2 regions of the Pseudoflavonifractor sp. HCP28S3_F10 genome follow, and region 2 is predicted to be linked to the other one. Evidence: predicted binding sites of a transcription regulator. Region 2 holds the regulator's gene; the other holds the start of a gene.
The links. Region 2 encodes LexA, which represses DNA repair genes until DNA is damaged. Its sites were predicted from a motif close to CNAACANNTGTTNG; they were not measured.
Positions count from the first base shown of each region.

Region 1 (5,215 bases), on a different contig from region 2:
CGGTGACCTGGACCTCCAGCGACGAAACCGTTGCAACCGTTGAAAACGGCAAGGTGACCGCTGTTAAGGCGGGTACCGCGACCATCACTGCCAAGGCTGGTGAGCAGTCTGCTTCCTGCGCCGTGACCGTGAAAAATAGCGATAGCGGTTCTTCCGGCGGCGGTGGCGGCGGCAGCAGCGTCACCACCTACGCCATCACCGTGAAGGACGCCAAAAACGGCGATGTGTCCGCCAACCGCAAGAGCGCCTCCAAGGGCACCACCATCACCCTGACTGTGGCCCCCGATAAGGGCTATGTGCTGGACGACATCACCGTGCTGGACAGCAAGGACAAGGAGATCAAGCTCTCCGAAAAGGGTGGCAAGTTCACCTTCACCATGCCCGCCAGTAAGGTCACCGTCCAGGCCACCTTCGCCGAGATCGTGGCAGAGCCTGAGAACCCCTTCGTTGACGTGGCTGACGATGCTTACTACTTCGACGCGGTCCTGTGGGCTGCTGAGGAGGGTATCACCGGCGGTACTTCTGCCACCACTTTCTCTCCCAACGCTACCTGCACCCGCGCTCAGGCCGTCACCTTCCTGTGGCGTGCTGCCGGCAGCCCCGCTCCCAAGAGCAGCGAGATGCCCTTCACGGATGTAGCCTCTGACGCTTATTACCACGACGCCGTCCTGTGGGCCGTGGAGAATGGCATCACCAAGGGCACCAGCGACACCACCTTCAGCCCCAACGCGAAATGCACCCGCGCTCAGATCGTCACCTTCCTGTGGCGTAGCCAGAAGTCTCCCGCCTCTGATAGCGTGAATCCCTTTACCGATGTGGCGGCTGACGCCTACTACAACACCGCAGTTCTGTGGGCTGCTGAAAACGGCATCACTGGCGGCACCAGTGCTACCACCTTCAGCCCCAACAATGACTGCACCCGCGCCCAGATCGTAACCTTCCTGTATCGCTGCTTGGGCTAAATAATCAGGGAACCATAGCACACCCCAGAAGCAAACCATGGGGCGGCGGTGTTTGCCGCCGCCCCATTCGTCTTAGAATGAGGTAATCGTATGAAGCGAAAGGACCGACCCAGCATCGTCCAAAAATTCGGTATCTTCCTGTTCCTGCTGGGCGCTGTCGCCAGTGTGTTGATTGTGTTTTCCTTCGTGCGGGACTATTCGATGGGAATGTTTAGCTCTGGAGCGGAGAATCTTCCCAACTTTGCTTTTGACAGTAGGCAGGATCAGGAACTGTTTTATGTGATGGAGATTTCCTGTTCGATGGGCCTGATGCTTGGTGGTCTTGGTTTATTCATTGAAGACATTCGGGCTTATCTGAAAGAGCGCCGGGGCCAGGATAAGCAGTAACGGCACAGCAGGCCATCTCTCCCAGCAAAAGAAAAAGCACTGGATGGCTGGCATCCAATGCTTTCCTATTTGTTTTCTCTTTTCTCTTTGCCCTCGGTTAGTGCCTCGATGCTTTTACAGAAGTCAATGTACCGCTGAGCGTCATTCGCAGACATCCCATGGAAGAAATCGTAAACGCATTTGGGGACAGCATTGGGAACTGCTGTTTCCGGAAATACCAGCGCATCAAGACTGATGTCCAGATCCTGCGCCAGGATAATGACGGTGTCAAAGCGAGGAATGCTCTGTCCGGTCTCTGCCTGTAAGACGGTCCGATAGCTCATTCCAAGCTTGATAGCAAGCTCTCTTTGCGTCTGATCCCGTGCTTTGCGCTTTTCGAGGACTTTCTCTCCAAACTCGTCTATCGGATCATGCACTATAACTCACCTCAAGGATATTCTAATGGATATTCGCCTCCTGATAAATCACCAAAGAAATCATACTGAGTGAGTAGAAACTCACTTTTATGGGCGGGAGATGGAGGTTTTACCGATGAAGAGATACAAAATTCGACAGAAAGGATGTGCATAACGTAAGGCGAACAGCTGCTTTCGGTTACGAAAAAGAACTGGAAGCGAGCTGCTGAGAAGAGGTGCGATTGGGTATAAGCTAAAGCTCACTTACCATGAGTTAAAATACACCTTCTTATCCGCACACCTGTTTCTCCCAGACCCGCCGACTGCACATCCGCTGAATATAGCCAGAAGAACGCCCCATGCAGGAAGTAGATCCTGCATGGGGCGTTCTTGCCGAATTTTGACGATTTCTGTCGGCTGTCGTTCTCCTCCTGTTCGTGTGCGTTTGCAAAAAGAACCAACACACGATCTATGGAAGGAGAATACAAATGAATCACAATGAAATGGTAAGCTATGTGGAGAATCTTCTGACAAGCTATCGCAACGATCTGCGCAAGCGCGACCTGCTGCGTTTTGAAATGACTCACTCCCGGAATATCACGGATGAGGAGGTGCTGGAGGCCATGGCCCTTGCCAAAGGCGACGGTATCGGCTCCCCCGGGGGCTACATCTCGGACAAGACCTTCTACATCGCGGTGAACTACCAGGAGAAGGCTGAGCGGCTGAACCGCGAGAAAGTGACTTCCATTTCGGAGGAGCTGGTCCGTTTGGAGCAGAAGCTCTCCCGTCTGGAATACTGCGTCAAGCAGCTGCCCTCCAGCCGCGCCGAGGTGATCCGTGGTCTCTACTTTGAGAAGAAGGAGCTGAAGAACCTCGCCCTTGAAATGCACATCAGTGACCGGACCGTGCAGCGGTACCGGGACAGCGCCATCGAGGAGCTGGCTTTGATGTATGAGACGCTGCAGAACGCGGGTGTGGAGCTCCGGGAGTAAAGACCCGGGGAAGGTCCTTCCGTGGCCACAGAGGGGCGCAAAAGCGCTTACAGGCAGCAAAATAACGGAGGAGGGGCTGTGTTCACGCAGCCTCTCCTCCATTCGAAGGGAGTGTTGTTACCAAAGCCGCATTTGGGCATCTGCCGATACCTTCGATAACAGCGGCGGCGTCATGTGCAGGAAATCACCGGCAGCTTGCGGCTGCTCCAGCCAAGGCGCGATCTGGTCTTTTCGCAGCACCAGCGGCATCCGGTGGTGGACTTCCCGCATGGATTCGTTGGCCTGCGTGGTCAGAATGCAGTAGCAGGGCTTTCCGTCCCGGACGGCATACAGTCCTGCCATATAGAGAGCTTCTTCTCCCGGCAGATTGAACCGGTACTTTCGTTTCTGTGCGTCCCACTCATAAAAGCCCGTAGAAGGGATCACACAGCGTTGTGAGGCGACGCTGGCACGGAACATGGGTTTGTCTGCCGCCGTTTCCGCACGGGCGTTGATGACCAGGTTTCCGGGCATTTTATAGCCCCAGGACTGCAGCTCCGGGTGGATACCCTCGTTCGTGGAGACCAGGACAGGCGCCGTGGCCGTGGGCCGGATCTCGCCGGGCGTCCAGGCTCCTGCTCCATGCCTGCGGTCTACCTCTTGTATGATTTGTAGAATTTCAGCACACTGTTCTGCCGTGAACTGATAGCGTCCGCACATCAAAACCACCGCCTATGCCTAAAGATCAGCTTGTGTACTCCAAGATATAGTATAACATGCGTGTCAAAAGAAATCGCCGGCATTGTCACGTCGCCAAATATTACCGCTTGCATAAATCAAACAAATGTTCTATTATTAAGCTGAATATCAGCCCTTAATTGAAAAATTGAAGGTCTGGTTTTTCTGAAAAAACTTTTGAATTGCGACCATCATACAAACAGGGGGTGACGCGCAATGGGACGCCATATTATCCATGCAGATATGAATTGCTTTCTATGCATCCGTTGAAATGCAGCGGCACCCGGAACTGCGTGACAAACCCCTTGCAGTTTGTGGGAGCCAGGAAGAACGGCACGGGATCGTACTGACCGCCAATTACATCGCAAAGCCCCGCGGCGTCAAGACCGGCATGGCCATCTGGCAGGCCCGCCAATGCTGCCCGGATCTGGTAGTGCTGCCGCCGGATATGGGGGAGTATATCCGGATCAGTAAAATGGCGCGGGAGATCTACGAGGACTATACCGACCAGGTGGAGCCTTTTGGCCTTGACGAAAGCTGGCTGGACGTGACGGGCAGCGTGGGGCTTTTTGGCTCTCCCATGACGATTGCCAAGGAGATCAGCGACCGGATCAAGTTTGAACTGGGTATCACAGCGAGCCTTGGGGTTTCAGACAACAAGATCACGGCAAAGCTGGGCAGCGACTATAAGAAACCGGATGCCATTACCCGGATTGAGGCGGACAATTACAAGGAGATCGTCTATCCGCTGCCGGTGGAGGACCTTCTCTATGTGGGGCCGGCTACCAGCAGAAAACTGCGCTCCGTCGGCATCAGCACCATAGGAAGGCTTGCTGAGTGTCCGGTGGATGTCCTGACACACAAGCTGGGTAAAATGGGCGCGATCCTCCATATGTTCGCCAACGGCCGTGATACTTCACCGGTGCAGAAGTCCGACCATATCCCCAACATCAAGTCTGTCGGCAACAGCGCCACGACGCCCCGGGATTTAGTCAATGACGAGGACGTCCATCTGATGCTTTTCCTGCTGGCGGAGAGTGTGGCCTCCCGGATGCGGGAACTGGTATCACGCTGTACGGTGGTAGAGGTTTATGTGCGGGATGTGGAACTCAACTCTTTTTGCCGGCAGCGCAAGCTGAAGAATCCGACCTGCTCCAGCGCTGAGATCGCCGCAGTCGCTTTTGACCTTTTCCGCAGGAATTATCATTGGGATAAGCCAATACGGAGCATTGGCGTCCGGGGCGCCGGCCTGGTGGAAATGGATTCCTGCCTGCAGCTGTCCCTGTATGATGACGATATAAAGCGGGACAGATGGGAGCGGATCGATCAGACAGTGGATGGATTGCGGGAGCGGTATGGCTATATGAGCGTTCGACGGGCCGTGACGATGATGGACCCGCTGCTCGGGCGGATCAATCCCAAGGATGACCACACGGTGCATCCGGTGGGCTATTTCGGAGGTTGATGACATGGAACAAAGGGAAAAACGCTATGTGCCGGTGATCGTCCGCTTTGACACAGACGGAAAAATGCGCCCCATGGAAATCGAGTTTTCCGAGGGACAGACCTTTCCGGTGGATAAGATCCTGGATGTACGCCGCGCCGCCTGCCAGAGTGTGGGCGGCGTGGGTGACCGCTATACCTGCCGCATCCAGGGAAAAGAATCCTATCTGTGGTTTGAGAAGGGGCGATGGTTTGTAGCTGCGAAACAGGTACAGGGAAAGTCATAAGAACCATGCAGGCCACCCCAATCAGGGTGGCC
Region 1 covers NZ_JBQHUB010000013.1:24-5,238, forward strand. Annotated here, with positions in the region: partial or broken gene ACTNBZ_RS07200 (S-layer homology domain-containing protein) at 1-962, shown strand, start outside; gene ACTNBZ_RS07205 (hypothetical protein) at 1,053-1,349, shown strand; gene ACTNBZ_RS07210 (helix-turn-helix domain-containing protein) at 1,415-1,765, opposite strand; gene ACTNBZ_RS07215 (hypothetical protein) at 2,233-2,736, shown strand; gene ACTNBZ_RS07220 (SOS response-associated peptidase) at 2,854-3,435, opposite strand; gene ACTNBZ_RS07225 (Y-family DNA polymerase) at 3,725-4,918, shown strand; gene ACTNBZ_RS07230 (hypothetical protein) at 4,923-5,183, shown strand.
Region 1: a site for LexA is predicted at 3,553-3,566, ahead of ACTNBZ_RS07225 (Y-family DNA polymerase). Genes of this name have one in related genera too.

Region 2 (16,300 bases):
GGGGGCTGGATGTCCACAGGGAGGCCCCACTCGAACCGGGTCTTGAGCCGGTCATCCAGCCGGAGCATCTCCTTGGGTGGGCGGTCGGCGGTGAATACGATCTGCTTGCCCGCCTCGTACAGGGTGTTGAAGGTGTGGAACATCTCCTCCTGAGAGGATTCGCGGCCGGCGATGAACTGCACGTCGTCCACCAGCAGCACGTCGGTGGTGCGGTATTTGTCCCGGAATTCCTGGTTGCGGCCCTCCCGGATGCCCTGGATGAGCTCGATGGTGAAGGTGTCGCCCTTGCTGTAGGTGATGCGGAACTCCGGATGGCTGCGGTGGAGCTTGTGGGCGATGGCATAGAGCAGATGGGTCTTGCCCAGGCCGGATTCGCCGTAGATAAAGAGGGGGTTGTAGCTGTGGCCCGGATTTTCGGCCACAGCCAGGGCGGCGGCGTGAGCGAATTTGTTGGAGGAGCCCACTACGAAGCGCTCGAAGGTGTAGTCCTCGGTGCCGGGCATGAAGGACGCGTCGGCGGGGGGCCTGGCGTCGGCGGAAAACTGCTCCAGCTCCCCCTCTCCCAGGATGACCACTTCAAAATCCGCGGAGAAGAGCTCGTGCAGCGCCTTTTTGATGGCGGGAAGGTAACGGGAGAGGATGATGTCCCGCTTGAAATTGGATGGGGTGTGGAGGACAAAGCGGTCGGTATCCATGGAGACCGCCTTTGCGTCGTCAAACCAGGTATTGATGGTGGTTGGGGTCATGTCCGCCTCCATGAGGGAGAGCACCTTGGCCCAGACATCGGCTGGAGAATTCATGTGTAAGACCACCTCTTGACATGGGATGGGCGCCGCAGCCGAAAAAAGGGCGCACCGGTCCCGCTCTGTAAATAGACAGTATATTATACCAAGAAAACAGACTTAAAGCAACGCCTACACCTTTAAAAAATATAAGCCGTTTGTGTGGAGCAGGAAAGAATACCACAAGATATGGACACAAGGTGGAAAAGTGGAAAAAGGAAGGAGAAAAAGAACAAAAAATATGGTTGACAGCTCTTTTCCGGATACGCTATAATACAGAATGCACCATGTTCTGCGTGGATGTAAAGCATTTTTCCTTTTTTGACGACCGCGGCCGCAGTACGGCCGTTGTGGCGGGCAGGTGAAAAACCTGCCAGAATGAGTACAGGAGGTGTACCGGAAATGGTTCGTACCTATCAGCCCAAGAAGCGTCAGCGCTCCAAAGTGCACGGCTTCCGCAAGCGCATGGCCACCGCGAATGGCCGCAAGGTGCTGGCTCGCCGCCGCGCCAAGGGCCGCGCCCGCCTCTCTCACTAAGAGAAGCCGGCTTGCGCTCCGGGAAACAAAACGTACAGCGTCATAGTTAGGGGCGGGGGAGTTCATCCCACCGCCCCTGCGTAGCATACGGCAGAATCTGTCCAAAGGGGAAGCACCTGTGAAGGATACCGTCTCACTGAAATTCAACCATGAATTCCGTCGACTTTACGCCAAGGGCAAGTCGGCGGTTTCGCCCTGTGTGGCGGTCTACTGCCGGAAGAACCGGCTGGACCACAACCGCCTGGGCCTGACCGTTGGGACCAAGGTGGGCAAGGCGGTGCTTCGCAACCGCACCCGCCGCCGCCTGCGGGAGGCATACCGCCTCCACGAGGATCAGTTGGTCCGGGGGTACGATATCGTGGTGGTGGCCCGGGTTCGGGCGGCCTTCGCCCCCTATCAGGAGCTGGAGCGGCATCTGCTGCGAACCATGGACAAGCTGGGCCTTGTGAAGCGGGACTCCTGATGAAGACGCTGCTGCTGGCTCTGATCCGGTTTTATCGGAAGTATATTTCTCCTCTGCGCCCCCCCTGCTGCCGCTTTATCCCCACCTGCTCGGCCTACGCGCTGGAGGCGGTGGAAAAATACGGCGCGGTGAAGGGAGGCGTGCTGGCGCTGCGCCGCCTGCTGCGGTGCCATCCCTTCCACCGGCAGAAGAGCATTCAGTACGATCCGGTCCCCTGAGCGCGATTCCCCACGCACACTTATCACGTTGGAGGAAGTCTCATGAAATTAATCCTGACCCCCTTTGTATGGGTGCTGAACGCCTTCTACAGCCTGACGGGCAGCTATGGCCTTGCCCTGATTTTCTTCGCCATCGTGGTGAAGCTGATCCTCTTTCCTTTCCAGCTCAAGGGAAAAAAGAGCATGATCCAGATGAACCTGATGTCCGGCCAGCTGCAGAAGCTGCAGAAGCAGTACGGCAAGGACAAGGAGCGGTATAACCAGGAGGTGCAGAAGCTCTATGAGCGGGAGCATGTCAACCCCATGGGCGGGTGCCTCTGGTCCTTCCTGCCTCTGTTCATCCTGATCCCCCTCTATTCCATCATCCGCGAGCCCCTGGTCTACATGATGAATGTCGGTGTGGATAATCTGGCTGCCATCGCCGAAGCCCTCAACTGGAGCCAGGTGGCGCTGGACAACGGGTGGATCAAGGCCGCGGACGAGGCATTCCGCAATACCGGCTACAACCAGCTCTACCTCTCCTCTCTCATTACGCCGGAGAACCTGGCCGCCGTGCAGTCGGCCGCCGGTGAGGGAGCCAAGGTTTTTGCCATCAATTTTGATTTTCTCGGTATTTTTGACCTGGCCCGGGTGCCCAAGCTGAAGTTCTGGACTATGACCGGCGGTTTTGCCCTGTTCCTGCTGCCGGTGATCTCCGCCCTGTCCAGCATCCTGGTGTCCTGGGTCTCCCAGAAGACCAACGCCGTCAACCAGCAGGCGCAGCAGGCGGACAATGCTTCCATGAAGATGATGTTCATCATGATGCCCCTCATGTCCCTGTGGATCGGCTTCAGCATGCCCGCTGCCCTGTGTCTCTACTGGATCATCCAGAACCTGCTGAGCATCGTGCAGGAGTTCATCTGCGGCAAGATGCTCAAGAAGGACTATGAGGAGGCCGCCCGTATCCAGGCCGAGCGGGAGCAGCAGGAGAAGGAAGAGGAAAAGGAGCGCAAGCGCCAGGCCGCCGAAGAGCGCGCCCGCCGCATCGAAGAGGCCAAGAGCGCCAAGGGCAAGAAGAAAAAGGAACTGATGAGCGCCATGGAGAAGGACTCCAAGGGCGACTCGGCCGTCATCGCCGTCAGCGGCGTGGGCATGCGTTCCTACGCCCGGGGCCGGGCCTATGACCCCAACCGCTTCTCCCCCGATGGCCCCACCGCCTACCAGGACCCCGATCTGGACTGGGCCGAGGCCAAGAAGAATGCCCCTGCCGAGGAGCCCAAGAAGAAGGGACTGTTCGGCAGAAAGAAATCCGCAGAGGCGGAACAGCCGGTGGACAAGCAGGAGGAGAATCCCACTGAGGAGCCGGTGAAGGAGACGGAAGTTTCCACCGCTCAGGATCAGAATGTGGAAACAGAAGCGGCTGAAGCCGAGGCCCCCTTTGCGCCCGAGGCGGAAGAGGGATCTGAGGAAGAAGACAGCAAGGAGTGAAACGACCGATGCTGAAATGGATCGAGAGTACCGGTAAGACCGAGGAAGCCGCCGTCGAAGCGGCCCTGGTCAAGCTGGGTATGGACCGGGACGAGGTCTCGGTTGAGATTTTGGAGCGCGCCAAGTCCGGATTTCTGGGCATCGGCAGCTGCCCCGCCAAAGTAAAAGTGACTTACGAGGCCCCTGACGAGCCTGAGGAGGTCCCCGCCCCCCCGGCGGAGCCCGCTCCCGCGCCCAAGGCCGAGGCCCCCAGGCAGGAAGTCAAAAAGAGCGAACCCAAAAAGCAGCAGCCCAAGCCCGCTCCCGCGGCGGAAAAGGCCGCCCCCGCCCCCCAGCCCCAGACCTCCGCCGACCTGAGCGGCGATCCGGTGGCGGAGAAGATCGAAACCTTCCTCACCGGACTGCTGGAGCATATGGGCGCCCAGGCCGCCCCCAGGATCAGCCTGGACGACATGGGCAACTACCAGGTGGAACTGGTGGGCAGCAATCTGGGCTCCCTCATCGGCCGCCGTGGCGAGACCCTGGACGCCATCCAGCAGCTGACGGTGTACGCCGTCAACCGGGGCCTGACCAAGCGGGTGCGCATCCATGTGGACGCCGAACACTACCGGGCCAAGCGGGAGGAGTCCCTGGAGCGGCTGGCCCATAAGGTGGCCGGCAAGGTGGTCAAGTACCGCCGCAACGTGACTCTGGAGCCCATGAACGCCTATGAGCGCCATGTGATCCACACCGCCCTTCAGGACGTGCCCGACATCACCACCTACTCGGTGGGCACCGAGCCCAACCGCCGTACCGTGGTGGCCTACAGCCGGGGCGAGCACCGCTGAGCCCGGGAGCCCTTTCCCGCTATATCTCTGAAAAACAGCACGGAGAGATCCGTGCTGTTTTTTTATGCTCCCGGCTGCCCAAAAAAAGACTTGCAAAAATCGAACATATGTTGTATACTCTGTTCGAACAAAAGTTCTGGAACAGAGAAGAACAGTCCGTTTTATGGGACAACAGTGCCGGTATGATAGAGATGTACCTGAAACGACGGCGAATGGAGGGCTTTGGCATGGAGACCACTTATCTGAATATCGACGCCAGCTATGTGACCACCTGCGGTATGCTGGAGGAACAGGCCAGCGGCGGCAGCCGCGTCTGCTACACCCGTGTTCCCCGCCGTTCCCTTCCCTGTACCGCCGGCGGGGAGAAGGTCATCGATCTGCAGGCCTACCGCCGCCGGATGGAGCAGGCGGATGCGGTCTGCGCGGACGGAGAGGAGACGGAGGGAGCGGAGGAGGTCCGCCCGCTGTCCCCCGCCCCCATGACCCGGCGGGAGCAGATGGGCCTGGTGATGGATCTGCTCTCCTCTGCCGCCGTGGCCTGCTGCGCGGTGGGCGTGCTGCTGGCCTTTTTATAAAGTCCACCGTTCTGCCCGTTTATGTGGAAAACGTGCCGCCGGTCTCCGGCGGCACGTTTCTTTATCCCTGAAGATGGCGGTACTTGTTGCGGGTGGCGATGCCGCCCCGGATATGCCGTTCGGCCTTGTTCTCATCCAGCACGGACTTTACCTGTTGGTAGAGCGGCGGATTGAAGCCGGGAAGCCGTTCGCTCAGGTCCTTGTGGACGGTGGACTTGGAGATGCCGAACTTCTGGGCAGCGCTCCGGACGGTGGCCTTATTCTCTATGATGTAAAGCGCCAGCTGGCAGGCGCGCTCCTCGATGTTCCCTTTCACACATGCACCACTCCCATGCATTCTTACTGCATGAAAAGATATATGCGGTAAAAAAGGGAATTATGCTCCGCCTGCCCGGTCGCCGGGGCTCAGGGCAGGATAGTGCCCTGAGTGGAGATGGTCACCACCTGCCAGGGGATGCATTTGCCGCTGGCCTGGAGGGCATTGCGGACAGCGGCTTCGATCCCGCCGCAGCAGGGCACCTCCATCCGCACCACGGTGACGCTTTTGATATCGTTTTGCGCGATGATCTCCGTGAGCTTTTCACTGTAATCCACGCTGTCCAGCTTGGGACAGCCCACCAGAGTGATGTGGCCCCGGATAAAATCCTGGTGGAAGCGGGCGTAGGCGTAGGCGGTGCAGTCGGCGGCCACCAGCAGCCTGGCGCCGTCAAAATAGGGGGCCCGGACAGGAACCAGCTTGATCTGCACCGGCCACTGCATCAGCTCGCTCTCCTGGGGGGCGGTGGGGGCCGCTGCCGGCTTGACCTCCCGCCGGAGGGCTCTGGCCTGGGAGCCGGGACAGCCGCAGGGCAGGGTGCCGTGGCGCTCGTGAGCCTTTCCGGCCTTGGCAGCCAGCACGGCGGCCTCGTCATAGGGCGCGGCCTCCCGCTCCACAAAGGTGATGGCCCCGGTGGGACAGGCGGGCAGGCAGTCTTCCAGCCCGTCGCAGTAGTCGTCCCGCAGCAGGCGGGCCTTGCCGTCCACCATGCCGATGGCCCCCTCGTGGCAGGCCGCGGCACAGGCGCCGCAGCCATTGCATTTTTCCTGGTCAATGTGGATAATTTTACGGATCATAGTCATATTCCTCCCTGTATGATACCGGACTCGCCCGGTTTTGCTTGACTTTACAAGGGGATTATACTATGTTGAGTGAGACAAATCGGTTGGAAAAACAACGGAGGGCGCATGAAACAAATGGATCTGACCGGGTGTCCCCTGTTTCAGGGGATCACCGCTGAAGAGCTGGAGCAGATGTGGGAGTGTCTTGGACCGGTGGAGGCCTTCTACCCAAAGGGCGCCTTCCTCTGGCGGGAGGGCGAAAAGACCAAACGGATGGGGGTGGTCCTGTCCGGTGGAGTGCACATCCTGCGGGAGGATTTCTGGGGAAACAGGAGCATCCAGGGCCGGGCGGGCCCGGGGGAGCTGTTTGGGGAGGCCTACGCCTGCGGGGACGAGCCCCTGGGGGTCAGCGTCCAGGCGGCGGAGGACAGCCGGGTGCTCTTTCTGGAGGCGGAGCGGCTGCTCACCGCCTGTCCGTCGGCCTGCCCCTTCCACGCCCGGGCGGCAGCCAACCTGCTGCGGGTGCTGGCCGGGAAAAACCGGATGCTCAGCCGGAAGATCGAGCACATCTCCCAGCGGACCACCCGGGCCAAGGTGCTCTCCTACCTGTCCTGGCAGGCCCGGCGGCAGGGCTCTGCCTGCTTTTCCATCCCCTTCGATCGGCAGGGACTGGCCGACTATCTGGCGGTGGACCGCAGCGCCCTGTCCCAGGAGCTGGGCAGAATGCGGCGGGAGGGGCTGCTGGACTTCCGCAAGAATCAGTTTGAGCTCAAGGGGACGGAACAGCCGGAGACAGAGTAAAAAACAGGCGGCACGCTCTGCGTGCCGCCTGTTTTTTCACAATTTAAACGTTGAAGCGGAAGAGCACAATATCTCCGTCGTTCATCACATACTCTTTGCCCTCGGACCGGACCAGGCCCTTCTCCCGGGCGGCGGCCATGGTGCCGTTGGCCTTCAGGTCCTCGAAGTTGACCACCTCGGCCCGGATAAAGCCCCGCTCAAAGTCGGTGTGAATCTTGCCGGCGGCCTGGGGGGCCTTGGTGCCCCGGGTGATGGTCCAGGCCCGGCACTCGTCCTCGCCGGCGGTGAGGAAGGAGATCAGGCCCAGCAGGGCGTAGCTGGCCTTGATAAGCCGGTCCAGGCCGGACTCGGCGATGCCCAGATCGTCCAGGAACATCTTCTTCTCCTCGCTCTCCAGCTCGGCAATCTCGGCCTCCAGCTTGGCGCATACGGGGATGACCTGGGCCCCCTCCTTGGCGGCAATCTCGGCCACCTGCTGGTAGTAGGGCACGTTCTGATAGTCGGCAAAGCCGTCCTCGTCCAGATTGGCGGCGTAGATGATGGGCTTGAGGGAGAGAAGCTCGCTGGTGGCGATGATGGCCCTGTCATCCTCGTCGCACTCAAAGGAGCGGGCGGAGTTGCCGTCGTTCATCCAGTCCCGCAGGGCGGTGAAGAGCTCGGCCTCGTGGAGGAACTTCTTGTCCGCCTTGGCGGCCTTGGTGGCCTTGTCGATGCGGCGCTCCACCATCTCCACATCGGCCATGATGAGCTCGATGTCAATGATGCCGATGTCCCGCACCGGGTCGGTGGAGCCCTCCACATGGATCACGTTCTCGTCGTCAAAGCAGCGCACCACGTGGACGATGGCATTGGTCTCCCGGATGTTGGCCAGGAACTTGTTGCCCAGACCCTCTCCCCGGCTGGCGCCCTTCACCAGACCGGCGATGTCCACGAACTCGATGACCGCCGGGGTGGTCTTTTTGGGCTTGTAGAAATCGGACAGCCAGTCCAGACGGTAATCGGGCACAGCCACCACGCCCACGTTGGGATCGATGGTACAGAAGGGGTAGTTGGCGCTCTCGGCGCCGGCGTTGGTGATGGCGTTGAACAGGGTCGACTTGCCCACGTTGGGAAGGCCCACAATGCCGAGCTTCATATCAAAGACGTCCTTTCGGTGTGAAAATACAAAATGAGCCTAACTATTATACCGGATTTTCAAGGCAAAGACAAGAAGAGCGGGAGCAAAATGTCTCACTTCCTTTCTCCGGCGGGTAAAAAAACCGGCGGCGGATCATCTGATCCGCCGCCGGTCTTGATACAGCGATAAGGGAAACGGGGAACGATCAGGGACGCAGGCCCATACCGCCCTCCAGGGTAAGGGTCTCGCCGGTGAGATACTTGAAATCAGGAGTGGAAAGCTGGACGCATACCCGGCCGATCTCGGTCTCGGGGTCGCCGTAGTGGCCCATGGGGGGCATCTTCACGTTAGCCTTGAAGGCGTCAGGATAGGTATTCCGGAAGTTCTCCAGCTGGGCAGTCCAGGCAATGGGACAGATCACATTGACATTGATGCCGTCGGGACCCCACTCCGTGGCGGCCACCCGGCTCAGGCCCCGGATGCCTTCCTTGGCGGCGGCATAGGCGCACTGGCCGTAATTGCCGAAGAGGCCGGCGCCGGAGGCAAAGTTGATGACGCTGCCGTGGGTTTCCTTCAGGTGGGGATAGCAGGCCTGCATATAGTAGAAAGCGGCGTAAAGGCCCGAATAGAGGGCCAGGTCAAACTGCTCGGTCGTGTGGTCAGCCAGAGTGACGCCGGAAGCCGAGGCCTGGGCATTGTTGATAAGCGTGTCAATGCGGCCGAAGGCTTTGATCGTCTCGTCCACCACGTGCTGGACAGTGGCCTTATTATCGCTGCCGGAGGCCACGTCGGCCTGAATGGTGAGGACTCTGATGCCGTAAAGCCGCTCCAGCTCTTCCTTGGCGGCCTCCAGCTTCTTTACGTTGCGGCCGGTGATGACAATGCTGGCACCCTCTTTGGCAAATGCGGTGGCAATGCCGTAACCAATGGAGCCGCAGCTCTTGCCGTCGCTGAGGACCGCCCGGCCGGCACCGGTGATGAGAACTACCTTACCATCAAATTTTCCCATAGGGATCACCTCCAAAATTGTATGACAGAATGGATAGGGACAAAATCATATGACTTCCAGGAGGGATTGGACACAGATTTGAAATGCAGATTTGCTTTTTGTACGCACAGTATAACACACAGGGGACGCAGGCTGCAAAACATATTCTTACCTGAAGTTAAAAAATTAAACTGAAATTTTGAAAATCGTAAACGGAAGTAAAAAGGATCCCCGCCGCACGGGATCCATGCGGCGGGGAAAAAGTATGATTCCGCAGAGGCTCACGAGAGCTGGAACTGGCCGGTGTAGAGCTGGTAGTAGCGTCCCTTCTCCTCCAGCAGCTCCTGGTGGGAGCCCTTTTCCTCGATCTGGCCGTGCTCGATGACCACGATGCAGTCGGAATTGCGGACGGTGGACAGGCGGTGGGCGATGACGAAGACGGTGCGGCCCTCCATCAGGGCGTCCATGCCCTTCTGGATCAGGGCCTCGGTGCGGGTGTCGATGGAGGAGGTGGCCTCGTCCAGGATCATCACCGGGGGGTCGGCCACGGCGGCCCGGGCGATGGCCAGCAGCTGCCGCTGGCCCTGGGACAGGTTGGCGCCGTCGCCGGTGACCATGGTGTTGTACCCGTCTGGCAGGCGGCGGATGAAAGAGTGGGCATTTGCGGTCCTGGCGGCGGCCACACACTCCTCATCGGTGGCGGAGAGCCGGCCATAGCGGATGTTGTCCATGATGGTGCCGGTAAAGAGGTGGGTGTCCTGGAGCACCGCGCCCAGGGCCGAGCGGAGGTCGTCCTTGCGGATGGAGCGGACGTTGATGCCGTCAAAGGTGATCATGCCGCCCTCGATCTCGTAAAAGCGGTTGATGAGGTTGGTAATGGTGGTCTTGCCCGCGCCGGTGGAGCCCACGAAGGCGATCTTCTGGCCCGGATTGGCGTAGACGCTCACGTCCTTCAGGATGCGCTTGCCCGGCACATAGGAGAAGTCCACGTGGTTGAAGCGGACGGCGCCCCTGAGCTCGGTGAGGCAATAATCCTCCCCCGGCACATTGCGCACCGAGCCCCGGATCAGGTGGAGGGTGGCGCGGCCGCTGCCGTCGGGGTATTTCCAGGCCCAGCCGTGACCGGCCAGCTGGGACAGGTCGGTCACCCGGGTAAGAGAGCCGTCCTCCTCCAGCCGGACCCACACGCTGTTGCCGCTTTCTGTATGAGGAGGCAGCAGGCGGAGGGAACCGTCCTCCTCTTCGGCCAGACCCAGCTCAGTGAGCCGGTCCTTCTCCCCGATGAGAACGGGGACCAGCGCCATGGCAGTGGTACGGGGGACCTTCCAGGCCCAGGTGCGGGGGCGGCCCTGGCCGGTGTGGACCGACAGGCTGCCGTTGGCGTCCTTCTCCGCCGGGACCAGGGTGACTGTGCCCTCGTCCGGCTCGCAGGGCTCATCCATGATCTCGAAGATCCGCTCGGCGCCCGCCATGGCGGAGAGCACGGTGGTGAGCTGCTGGGAGATCTGGTTGAGGGGCTGGCCCACCTGGCGGCAGAACTGGAGGAATAGGGTGAAGGAGCCCAGTTTGAAGCCGGCCAGGATGGAGAGCACCCCGCCGAAGGCGGCGGTGAGGGCGTAGCCCACGTTCATGATGTTCATGGCGATGGGCATGACGGCGGTGGAGTAGAAGCCGGCGCTGGTGGCGGCCTGGCGGTACTCCTCGTTGAGCCCGGCAAAGAGCTCCTTGGCCTGCTCCTCATGGGTGAAGGCTTTGACCACCTTCAGGCCCTCGATGGTCTCCTGAATATTGCCGTTGACGGCGCCCAGGGCGGCCTGCTGCTTCTGATAATATTTGCGGCTGCGGCCGCCGAACACCTTGAACACCGCGAAGGTGGAGCCCAGGGTCACCACGCTGACCAGGAAGAGCAGCGGATTGACGGCCAGCATCACCACCACGATGCCCACGAACATAAGAAGGCTGGAGAAAAGGGAAACCACGCTCTGCTCCAGGGCCATCTGCACGTTGTCCGCGTCGTTGGTGAAGCGGCTCATCAGCTCGCCGTGGGTGTGCTTGTCAAAATAGCTCAGGGGCAGGGACTGGAGATGGTCAAAGAGGTCCCGGCGCAGCCGGTTCACCCCCCGCTGGGCCACCTGGACCATGATGGCGGACTGGGCATAGGTGGCCACCCAGCCTACGGCATAGATACAAAGCAGCTTGACGATGTCCAGCGCCAGGTCCCCGGGTCCGGCATATCCGCCGTAGGTGATGGAATTGATAATGACCTGGTTGACAAAGACCGAGCCGGCCAGGTTGGTGCCCACTGACAGCAGCAGAGCGATGCCCACCAGAACCAGGGGCCATTTCTTCCGGCCAATGTAGCTGAGAAGGCGGCCCAGCGTCTTTTTCAGGTCCTTGGGCTTTTGAAAGCCGCCCCGCCGGCCGTGGCCGGGGCCGTGACCGGGCCCCTGAGGGGCCGTTTTTTGAGAGACTGCCATTACTGACCCACTCCTTCCTGCTGAGACTGATAGATCTCCTGGTAGATGGTGCTGCGGGCCATCAGCTCCTCATGGGTACCGGCGTCGGCCACCCGGCCGTCGTCCAGGACCAGGATGCGGTCGGCGTACTGCACGGAGCTGATGCGCTGCGCAATGATGATGACGGTGGTGCCCGCCAGGTTCTCCTTGAAGGACTGCCGGATGGCGGCCTCGGTGGCGCTGTCCACGGCGGAGGTGGAGTCGTCCAGGATGAGGATGGCGGGATGGCGGAGCATGGCCCGGGCGATGCACAGCCGCTGCTTCTGTCCGCCCGAGACGTTGACGCCGCCCTGGTCCATCCGGGTGTCGAATCCGTCGGGCAGACCCATGATAAAGTCGTAGGCCTGGGCGTTTTTGGCGGCCTGGATCATCTCCTCCTCAGTGGCGTCCGGCCGGCCCCAGAGCAGGTTCTCCCGGATGGTGCCCGAGAAGAGCACGTTGTTCTGCAGCACCATGCCGATGCGGCGGCGCAGCTCGTCCAGGGGGTAATCCCGCACGTCCACACCGTCCACCCGGACCGCGCCGCCGGTCACGTCGTAGAACCGGGGGATCAGGTTCACCAGGCTGGATTTGCCCGTGCCGGTGCCGCCCACGATGGCCAGAAACTCGCCGGGCCGGGCGGTAAAGGTGATGTCGGAGAGCACATCGTCCCCGGAGCCGGAGGTCTGGTATTTGAAGTGGACGTGGTCGAACTCCACCTTGCCCGCGGGGACGGGGAGCTCCGCGGCGGTGAGGCTGCCGTCCCCGATCTCAGGTTTGGTCTCCAGCACCTCGTCGATGCGCCGGGCGCAGGCGATGGCCCGGGAGAGCTGCAGCAGGCTCATGGCCACCATCATCACGCTCATCAGGATCTGGAAGATGTAGGTAATAAAGGAGGACAGATCGCCGATGAGCATCTCACCGCTCAGGACCTTGCTGCCGCCCAGGTAGAGCACGGCGGCGGTGGCGCTGTTCATGGCGATGCTCATGACAGGCATCATCAGGATGATGCGCATGTCGGCCCGCAGGGTGGCGGCGGTGAGCTCGTCGTTGGAGCGCTTGAACTTGGTCTTCTCATAGCCCTCCCGGACAAAGGCCTTTACCACCCGGATGGCCACCAGATTTTCCTGAATGGTGCCGTTGAGGGCGTCGATCCTGGTCTGCATGACCTGGAACAGATGGTTGCAGGCCTTCATCAAAAGCCCGATGGCCAGGGCCATCAGAGGGATGACCACCAGCATCACCATGGCAAGCTCCGCGTTGATGCTGACCGCCACGAAAAGGGCGGCGATGAGCATCACCGGGGCCCGGGTGAGCAGGCGCATGCCCATGGTCACCATCATCTGGATGGCGTTGACGTCATTGGTGATGCGGGTGATGAGGGAGGCGGAGGAAAAGCGGTCGATGTCCGAAAAGGAAAACTCCTGCACCTTGTTGTAGATGCCCCGGCGCAGGTTGGCGCCGAAGCCCTGGCCGCCAATGGCGGCAAATTTGGCGGCGAACATGCCGCACAGCATGCTGCACAGGGCCAGCACCAGCATGGCGCCGCCCATTTTCAAAATGTAGGGCAGGTCGCCGGAGGCGATGCCCACATCCACGATGGCCGCCATGAAGCGGGGCAGCGCCAGCTCGCAGGCCACCTCAAGAATGACCAGCAAAGGCGCCAGAATGGCGTACTTCCTGTATTCCCCAAGATAGGACGCTAGTTTTTTGAGCATGGGTCTTGTTCCATCCTTTCATCGAAAAGGTCGTCGGGCAGGCCGTGGCCGGGCCCCCACAGGTTGCGGAGCATCCGCTGGTGGTACTGGTTGAGCTGCCGGTACTCCTCTCTGGAGAAACCGGCGAACATCAGCTCGTCCACCTGATTGAAGATGGTGAAGCACTGCTCCACGGCGCGGATGCCCTTGGGCGTGATGGTCACCCGCTTGCAGCGCTGGTCCTCCGGATCCGGGTGCTTTTCCACGTAGCCGCCCCGCTCCAGGGACTTGAGGGAGACTGCCGCCGTGGCCGGCGAGATGTGCAGGTCGTCGGCCAGCTCCCGCTGGGAGACGGCGCGGCCCTCCTCGCTCCTGCGGCGGAGAAGGAAAAGCAGGGGCGGCGCGCCCAGATCGTCCAGCCCCACGGCGCTCATCCGGGCCTGCACCTCCTTGTGGTGGGCCCGGTGCAGGGCATGGAACAGCATGCCGGGAAGGGGTCTGCCTGATTTCAAACGGATCCACCTCTTTCTGAAGCAGAGAAAATAATTAGCCCGCTGATAATTAGGGGGCTTATCTATAGTACGTGGATATAAAACGAAAGTCAACTGAAAATTTGTAAATAAATTGTAACCAATACAACGTACGTTCCTTAGAACGGACGTTTGCTTTTTTGTTCTCTCTATGATAATATAAAGTATACATAACCGAAGGAGGGAGCCGCCATGAAGGCCATTTCCCCCAAGCAGCAGCAGATCTATGATTTTATCATTTCATTCCAGGCGGACCACGGCTATCCCCCCTCCGTGCGGGAGATCGGGGAGCATGTGGGCCTCAAGTCCCCGTCCACCGTCCATTTCCACCTGAAGGGGCTGGAGTCGGCCGGGTATATCGCCAAGGCCGAGGGCAAGACCCGGGCCATCACCGTAGTGGGGGGCCCGGAGGCGGGCGGCCCCGTGATGGAGGAGCTGGACGCCCGGCCCGACCGCATCCCCATCGTGGGCAATGTGGCTGCCGGTTCTCCCATCCTGGCGCAGGAGTGCATCGAGGACTATCTGGTATTTGAGACCAACGGCAGGACCGGGGAGTATTTCGCGCTGAAGGTCCGGGGAGAATCCATGCTGGGGGCCGGCATCCTGCCCGGGGACCTGGTGGTGGTCCACCGGCAGCAGGAGTGCCATAACGGCGAGATCGTGGTGGCCCTCTTTGAGGACGAGGCCACGGTCAAGACCCTCCGCCGGAAGGACGGCAGGGTCTGGCTCATGCCCGAGAACCCGGATTACGAGCCCATTGACGGCACCTTTGCCCAGATCATCGGCAAGGTGGTGGCTGTCATGCGGAGATACTGATATGGATCTGATCCTTTTTGACTCCCCGCTGGGCTGGATGGGAGCCAGCGCCGGCGAGAGCGGCGCGATAGAGCGGGTCTACCTCCCCGGCGCCCCCGTGCCCCGCATCATGTGCCGCGAGACCCCCCTGCTGGCCGAGGCCCGGCGGCAGCTGCTGGCCTATCTGGCCGGGGAGCTGCGGGAATTCAACCTGCCCCTCTCCCCCGCCGGAACTCAGTTCCAGCGCCAGGTGTGGGAGGAGCTGCGGAAGGTCCCCTACGGCGGGACCGTCTCCTACGGGGAGCTGGCCCGGCGGGTGGGACGGCCCAAAGCCGCCCGGGCCGTGGGCCAGGCCAACCACAACAACCCCATTCCCATCATCGTCCCCTGCCACCGGGTGGTGGGCAGCGGCGGCGCCCTCACCGGCTACGCCGGGGGGCTGGAGATCAAGGAAAAACTGCTGAGACTGGAGGGAGCCAGATGAAAAAGCTGTTTGCCATCGCGGATTCCTACGTTCAACGCATGACCTGGAAGGATGTGTCCCTGGTAAAGGTCTGCCTGTGCGCCATCGGCGTGCTGCTGGGCCTGTGCGTCCCCCGCAGGCGCCGGAAGTGGGCTGCCCTGGGGGCGGGCGCGGCCTTTATCGCCACCTATATCCCCCTGATGGCGGGCTTTGTGCCCCATCTGGTCCGGGAGCTGAGAGAGGACGGGGACGCGGATTGAAGCTGATCTCCTGGAATGTGAACGGCCTGCGGGCCTGCGTGGGCAAGGGCTTCCTGGACTTTTTCCGGGAGGCGGACGCCGACGTGGTCTGCCTGCAGGAGACCAAGCTCCAGCCCCACCAGATCGAGCTGGACCTGCCCGGCTACCGGCAGTACTGGAACTCCGCCGAGAAGAAGGGCTATTCCGGCACCGCCCTCTTCACCCGGCGGGAGCCGCTGCAGGTCACCTTCGGCATCGGCATGGCGGAGCACGATACCGAGGGACGGGTCATTACCGCCGAGTATGAGGACTTTTTCCTGGTCTGCTGCTACACCCCCAACGCCCAGCGGGGCCTGACCCGCCTGGGCTACCGGATGGAGTGGGAAGATGAATTCCGCGCCTATCTGAAGGGGTTGGACGGCAAAAAGCCGGTGATCCTCTGCGGGGATCTGAACGTGGCTCATCAGGAGATCGACCTGAAGAACCCCAAGTCCAACCGGGGCAACGCCGGCTTCTCCGACGAGGAGCGGGCCAAGATGACCGAGCTCCTCTCTTCCGGCTTTACCGATACCTTCCGCTGGCTCTATCCCGACGTGACGGGGGCCTACTCCTGGTGGTCCTATATGTACCACGCCCGGGACAACAACGCCGGGTGGAGGATCGACTATTTCATTGTCTCCGACCGCCTGAGAGAGCGGGTGGCCGACAGCAGAATCCTCTCCCAGGTCATGGGCAGCGACCACTGCCCGGTGGAGCTGGAACTGCGGGACGGGGAAACGCCATGACCAAGACGGAATTGCTCAACAAGCTGGCCCGGGACGAGGAGGAGCGGCTCCTTCTGGCCCGGGCGCTGGACAAGCTGGAGACGGCCCGGAGGAAGAACATCCCGGCCTTCACCGGCTTTTTATCCCCCGGGGAGCGGGCCAATGTGGAAAACCTGATCGCCGCCTCCGGCCACCCGCGGCATCTGTTCTTCGGCGGATACGAGGGGGCGGAGCGGACCATCTGCGTCTTTCTCCCCGACTGGCAGGAGGAGGAGGACTTTCTTGCCCTGGCGGCGGAGGAGGGACCGGTGTCCGCCCTGCGGTGCGCCTATCCCGCCGACGCGGGCCTGACCCACCGGGACTTCCTGGGGGCCATCCTGGGCCAGGGCATCACCCGGGAAAAGGTGGGCGACCTGCTGGTGCGGGGGGATTCCTGCGACCTGG
Region 2 covers NZ_JBQHUB010000028.1:1,405-17,704, reverse strand. Annotated here, with positions in the region: gene dnaA (chromosomal replication initiator protein DnaA) at 1-800, opposite strand, end outside; gene rpmH (50S ribosomal protein L34) at 1,185-1,319, shown strand; gene rnpA (ribonuclease P protein component) at 1,438-1,782, shown strand; gene yidD (membrane protein insertion efficiency factor YidD) at 1,782-2,000, shown strand; gene yidC (membrane protein insertase YidC) at 2,043-3,467, shown strand; gene jag (RNA-binding cell elongation regulator Jag/EloR) at 3,476-4,294, shown strand; gene ACTNBZ_RS11115 (hypothetical protein) at 4,522-4,869, shown strand; gene spoIIID (sporulation transcriptional regulator SpoIIID) at 4,931-5,185, opposite strand; gene ACTNBZ_RS11105 (ATP-binding protein) at 5,275-5,982, opposite strand; gene ACTNBZ_RS11100 (Crp/Fnr family transcriptional regulator) at 6,094-6,768, shown strand; gene ychF (redox-regulated ATPase YchF) at 6,812-7,903, opposite strand; gene ACTNBZ_RS11090 (SDR family NAD(P)-dependent oxidoreductase) at 8,091-8,894, opposite strand; gene ACTNBZ_RS11085 (ABC transporter ATP-binding protein) at 9,155-11,350, opposite strand; gene ACTNBZ_RS11080 (ABC transporter ATP-binding protein) at 11,350-13,086, opposite strand; gene ACTNBZ_RS11075 (MarR family winged helix-turn-helix transcriptional regulator) at 13,071-13,577, opposite strand; gene lexA (transcriptional repressor LexA) at 13,788-14,411, shown strand; gene ACTNBZ_RS11065 (methylated-DNA--[protein]-cysteine S-methyltransferase) at 14,413-14,874, shown strand; gene ACTNBZ_RS11060 (permease of phosphate ABC transporter) at 14,871-15,113, shown strand; gene ACTNBZ_RS11055 (exodeoxyribonuclease III) at 15,110-15,877, shown strand; gene ACTNBZ_RS11050 (RNA-binding protein) at 15,874-16,300, shown strand, end outside.